Regions from separate parts of the Arenibacter antarcticus genome, predicted to be linked through region 2. Evidence: riboswitches for the same ligand, from Rfam matches in the RefSeq annotation. Region 2 holds a riboswitch; the other holds the start of a gene.
What was found. A riboswitch is a leader RNA that binds a small molecule or an ion and turns the genes downstream of it on or off. The one in region 2 is predicted to bind thiamine pyrophosphate.
Positions count from the first base shown of each region.

Region 1: it holds a riboswitch for thiamine pyrophosphate, as region 2 does, so the genes downstream of both, KCTC52924_RS08015 (TonB-dependent receptor) here and pnuC (nicotinamide riboside transporter PnuC) in region 2, are expected to answer to the same signal.

Region 1 covers NZ_CP166679.1:1,961,016-1,964,218, forward strand. The annotation lists gene KCTC52924_RS08010 (ATP-binding protein) at 1-1,637, opposite strand, end outside; TPP riboswitch at 1,764-1,858, shown strand; gene KCTC52924_RS08015 (TonB-dependent receptor) at 1,975-3,203, shown strand, end outside.
Region 2 covers NZ_CP166679.1:1,747,719-1,750,921, forward strand. The annotation lists gene KCTC52924_RS07205 (sorbosone dehydrogenase family protein) at 87-1,352, opposite strand; TPP riboswitch at 1,507-1,619, shown strand; gene pnuC (nicotinamide riboside transporter PnuC) at 1,679-2,284, shown strand; gene KCTC52924_RS07215 (acyl-CoA dehydrogenase) at 2,253-3,203, shown strand, end outside.

The DNA.
Region 1 (3,203 bases), 210 kb from region 2:
GGAATTTCAATTATAAAGGTACTGCCTTTTCCTTCCTGACTATTTAAGCTAATCTTACCACCTAATAGTTCCGTGAGCTTTTTAGAAATGGTAAGTCCCAATCCATAACCTCCGTATTTTTTATCGGTATGGTCTTCGGCCTGAGTAAATTCCTTAAAGATTTGTTCTTGTTTTTCTCTTTTTATTCCAATTCCTGAATCGATTATCTGAATTCGGGTTTTGTAGGTGTCGCCTGATTCCTGAATGATTTTTGCCGTGATCTTCACAAAACCTTCCTCCGTAAATTTATAAGCGTTCCCGATTAGATTGGTCAGAATTTGTCGGACCCTAAAGGCATCGCCTAATACCGGATTATTTAAACGGGGATCCAGTTCCAATTGTAATACAATCTTCTTTCTAGTATTAAGTTCCTTTAAGTTTTCGGCGGTCTCAGTGATAAGATCGACTAATATAAAAGGAGATTTTTCAATTTTTAATTTTCCAGCCTCCAACTTGGAAAAATCCAATAAATCGTTTACTAAGCTATCTACGTAATGGGAGGCCGATTTTACATTTTTTAGATAGGAAACCTGTAGTCCCGTTAGCCCGGTAGTTTCCATCAATTCGGAATACCCAGTAATGGTATTGAGCGGAGTTCGGAGGTCGTGACTTACAGTGGCTATTAGTTGTTCCCTGCTTTTTAATAGGGATTCAGAAAATTTCTTTTCTTTTTCCAACTGTTCCCGAAACAATTGGACCTTCCAATAATCCTTGGTGATAAGAAAGGTGAAGAGCCCTACAATGGCAAATCCCAGTAAGGCTGCAACACTGGCAAGCCGTATACTACGTTTAAGGGCGTCCTGTTTTTTTAAGTTGTCGTCATACGATTTCGCCATCACTTCCTGTTCAAAAGCGGAAATGATACTTCTTAATTGTTGAGAAATTTCCAGATCGGCCCTGCTGAGTTCCATCTCTTTTTGTGCTAAAGTTCGGAAGGTCTGAATTTTTTGCTGTTTGGCTTCCTGCAATAGCAATTTTGAAGCGGTAATAATGGAATCTATCTCTAAGGCCGTAGCACGGTCTCGCGAATCTTTTGGGACATTATCACTGAGGTAGTCGGCGTAATTTTTTAAAATTTCACGAGATTTTTCTGGTAAGTCAGCGTAGTTTGGGTTAAAACTCTCTGGGGGGAGCTTTCCCATGGATTGTTCAATTTTGCTTAGTTCTAATAGGGCATTGTCTATGGAACTGTTGTCCTCGCTATTCCGTTTTAATCGTAAAAGTTCATTGCTGTTGAATACCTTTTTTTTAAGCAATACCTGTACACTGTCCAATAATTTTTTTTGATAGTCATTGTCAGTCAGTAGTTTTACGGAGTCTATAGAGATAAAAATTGAATCTATCTTTTGGGTGTAGGCGGTAAAACTTTTAGAGGTCTTTTTTTGAAGCGCCAATTTAGAGAGACTTTCCGCCTGATATAATTCGGTAAGTAAAGAGCCTGTTTTTAATAGTTTGGAGTCATTTTCAGCATTAATTTCAGTAGATACGTATACCTTTATTTCAGATACTATGAAATACCCGACAACTAAGGCTAATATTCCTAGCATAAAATAGCTGAACATTATTTTGATGGTAAACTTGTTTTTGCTTTTGTTCATTTTTGAATTACTGTGTAATGTGCCGCTTCTAAAATACGGTTTTGCACCTCTATCTGTCTATAAAAAAAGTTAATTATTAAAAGTGGATTTTAATTTTGAAATTGATTTTAGGGGATGTAGATTTGTGCCCATCTCAAAGGGGTGCTTGCTACGGTAGGCTGAGATTATACCCAAGGAACCTGGGCAGGTAATGCTGCCAAGGGATGCGAAAATCGCGTTCGGGAATTTCTTACGTTTTATTTTCGATACAATTTTTGGTCGGGAAAAAACAAAAATCAATTTTTAACAAGAATAATAGCCCCTTTTATTCGTAACAAATGTATTACGAATGAAAACTATGTTCACAACGGCTGCCATGTTTGGTGTCGTATTATCGGCCTTCGGCCAAGAAAAACCAAAAGATTCTTTAGAAGGCAGTCAAATTGCTTTAGATGAAGTTTTGGTATCTGCGATTCGCGTTACGAAAGAGTCGCCTGTTACTTTCACCAATCTTACTAAGAAACAGATCCAATCCAGGAATTTAGGTCAGGATATTCCGATCCTAATGAATTTTCTGCCTGCAGTGGTTACCACATCAGATGCTGGGGCAGGAGTTGGTTATACCGGGATCAGGGTAAGGGGTAGTGATGGAACCCGAGTAAACGTGACCATCAACGGAATTCCGTACAACGATTCCGAATCACATGGATCGTTTTGGGTGAATATGCCCGATTTCGCCTCTTCTACCCAAAGCCTTCAGCTACAAAGGGGAGTAGGGACTTCCACTAACGGATCCGGAGCATTTGGGGCCAGTTTAAATATCCTGACCGATGCCGTCTCCAATGAAGCTTATGGTGAAATTAATTCTTCCGTCGGCAGTTTTAATACGCTAAAGAACAATTTAAAGTTTAGCACCGGTGTGCTTAACGATCATATAGAGATTTCTGGTCGATTGTCCAGAATTACCTCCGATGGGTATATAGATAGGGCATCCTCTGAGTTGAATTCCTACTTTTTGCAAGGATCTTATTTGGATGATCGCACCTTGATCAAGGCATTAATGTTCGGGGGCCATCAAACCACCTACCAGGCGTGGAACGGAATTGATAAGGTGCAGTTAGCCGACAATCGCACCTACAACACTGCAGGAGAGTATACGGATGAAAATGGAGTTACCCAATTTTATGATAATGAGGTGGACGACTATAAGCAGAATCACTTTCAATTGCATTGGAACCAAAAACTTTCGGATAGCTGGAGCACTAATCTAGCCTTGCACTACACTCGCGGGGAAGGATATTTTGAACAGTATAAGGAAGATGATGATTTTAGTACTTATGGGATAACCCCTTTTGATAAGGACGGGGAAACAGTAAGTGCAACCGATTTGATCCGTAGAAGGTGGTTGGAAAATGACTTTTATGGTACAACATTTTCTGTCAATTATCGAAATGAAGGTTTAGATGTAATTCTAGGTGGAGGATGGAATAACTATTCTGGAGATCATTTTGGAGAAATTATATGGGCCCGTTTTTCCAACAATAAGGATTATAAGGGCAGGTACTATGATGATACCTCTACCAAGAG
Region 2 (3,203 bases):
ACTAGTATAACTATGAATCTCAGCTAATCAAACAAAAAGGCTTCCAATTTCTTGGAAGCCTTTTTTGATTTGTATTGTTGTTGCGCTTAATGCGTGATTTTAAAAACGGTTCCGTTGAGGTCTTCCGTTACGTAAAGCTCCCCGTTGGGACCTTGGGCCAAACCACAGGGTCTGTATTTTATAGGGCCGCTGGGGTTGGCCAAATCTATTCCGGCGAAGTTGTCGGCGAATATCTCCCAGTCGCCTACCGGCTTCCCATCTTTAAAAGGGGCAAAGGCCACAAAGTATCCTTTTTTTAGTTCAGGAGATTGCCCGTGAAAGGCAATAAAGGCGCCATTTCTATATTTTTCGGGGAACATGGTTCCAGTATAAAACAAAAGGTCGTTGGGTGCCAAATGTGCTGGAAACGCCATAACAGGATCTATGGCTTCTTCGCCTGCCGTTTTTTCTCCGTCACCACCGTATTCCGGGGCGAGCATTTTCTGTTTCTTAAACTGATCATAATAGACGTAGGGCCAACCGGCATCATCGCCTTCATGCAATTCATATAGTACTTCAGCAGGCAGTTCCGCACTGTGCTTTGGGGTATAATGCTCAGGGTAATAATCATGAAAAGCTCCGCGACCATGGACCGCTGCAAACAGGGAGTTGGTCTTAAAATTCCAAGCTGTGGCCACGGCATTTTTAATTCCGGTGGCATATCGTTTTCCATCTGCCAAGGACTGATTTAGCTTGTTGGCATTAAATTGCCAAATTCCGCCAGCGGAATCTAGGATAGTACAGGGCATTATACCCTTGCCAGAACCTTCTTCGCGACAGGAATCGTTCCAAGAGCCTATGGTTACATAAATATTGGATTGGTCATCCATCACAAAAGATTTGGCATTGTCTATGCCTTTGTCCGCCATTCCGTCCACTATCTTTTCGGGATTATCAATATCAATAATTTCTTCTTTCTCGTTTAATTTGTAACGGTAAATCGCAGAATTGGAGGAGGTGTATAGATAACCGTTTTTTATCAGTATTCCGGTCCCTGGAAAATCACTAAACGCTATTTTGTCGTCAATAGTCCCGTCCTGGTCCGTGTCTTTTAATAGTACAATTCCCTTTTCATCTTTTAGGGTAGCCCTATTAATGTAAATATCTCCATTTTTGGAAACCGTCATATGTCTTAGGTTTCCTAAATCTTTGGCGATTACTTCAATAGAAAATCCATCGGGAATTACTATTGCCGTTTCATTTATTGGGGGTTGCACTTTGTTTTTGGAATTCTGTTTGCATTGGGTGCTGAATAATGCCAATATTGTAATTATGGACAAGGGTACAATACGTTTAGCAATAATGTTCTTCATAAAATTGATTTCAAGGATTTTAATAAGGAGCTAAAGATAGTATTAGAATTTAATTTATGAATGAAAATTTCAATATTGAAGTAAACGGTTTTGTGTTTTTATATAATTTTTCGCACATCCTTCTTAATTTATCCTCAGAATAATCATAGCTTTGCTGCCTTAATGGGGTGCTTGCAAATTGTAGTAGGCTGAGATGATACCCAAGAGTACCAAAACTCTGTACCTGATCCGGATAATGCCGGCGTAGGGATTTCTAATTATGGATTTGTAAATCTGTAATTCTTCTCTTGGTTCATCGTCCCGTTTCATTGCACAAAAAAAGAACAATGATTGAGGATTTTTTTACACAACTTACTTGGTTGGAAGCATTGGGCACGGCTTTCGGAATTGTACAGGTACTACTAGCAAGGAATAACAATGTTCACAATTATTTATTTGGAATAGTGGCCATTATACTGGGGATATATGTACTGTATCACTCCAAGCTCTATGCAGATATACTATTGAGTCTATATTATTTTGTAATGAGTATTTACGGCTGGGTGTATTGGAAATTTGGAAAGCAAAAAGAAGTAAGCCCGATTTCCATTTCCAACACAGGGGAACATGTAAAGGCCCTCTGGATCGTATTGGGCTGTTTTCTTTTGATGGCCTATTGGTTGAGGTACCATACCAATTCGGATGTTCCCTTTTGGGATGCCATTGTAGTTGCATTTGCCTGGGCAGGAATGTGGCTAATGGCCAAACGAAAATTAGAGAACTGGATCTATCTCAATATAAGTAATATCATCTCCATTCCCCTGCTTTTTTATAAAGGCCTTTACATTTATGCAGGCTTAACCATATTTCTATTTTTGGTTGGAACTTCAGGGTATTTAAAATGGCGAACAATTGTTAGAAATGAAAGACAAGAAGAATATAGAGCAGCTTAGGGCGCTCTGCTTTAATGCAGATCAGTTCCCTCCGGAAATTTTAAATTGGATCCAAAAGGAAAATCTTTGGAATCTTTGGGTTCCAAAAAACTTAGGCGGATTGCAAATGACTCTCGTGGAAGGATTGGGGCTACTACAGTCCTTGGCAAAGATAGACGGAAGTTTGGGGTGGACTGTAACCCTGTGCAGTGGTGCCAATTTTTTTGTTGGAAATCTGCAGCCTCAGGTGGCCCGTGAAATTTTTGGCGCTACGGAAACCCCAGTATGCTTTGGCGGTAGCGGCGGAGTGTTTGGAACTGCAGTAAAACAGGGTGATTTCTATACTATTTCTGGGAGATGGCATTACGCCACCGGAGCATCCTATCTTACTCATTTTACGCTGAACGCAAAGATTTTGGAGCATGGGGAGGAATTACGCAATAAGGATGGCTCACCCATGATTCGCTCTTTTCTACTCCCTAAAAATGAGGTAGAAATTTTGGAGAATTGGAATACCATGGGTTTAAAGGCATCTGTGACGCATTCCTTTGATGTAAAAGAGGTTGTGGTTGATGAAAAATACAGCTTTGTTTACAATCAGGTGAACCTAGATTATCCGATCTTTAAAATTCCATTTTCTGCTTTTGCCGATTTAACCCTATGGGCCAATTATATTGGAATGGCTGCGCATTTTCTTGAGGGTGCTAGTGGGCTTATAACCAAGGAACAGTTGGCTACTTTTGAAATGCGCCTTCAGCAGGCCAATATGAAAATGATCTCCTTTGCCCAGGCCATTGAAACTACTATTACGGATCAAAATTCGTATGCTGAGGGTTTTTTGCAACACATCCATTCTGAGGCTGTAGGCTCCGTTCAAACCCTAACCAATTCCATTATTGAAATTTATCCTTACTTAGGCGTTTCGGCTAGCCGAGAAAAT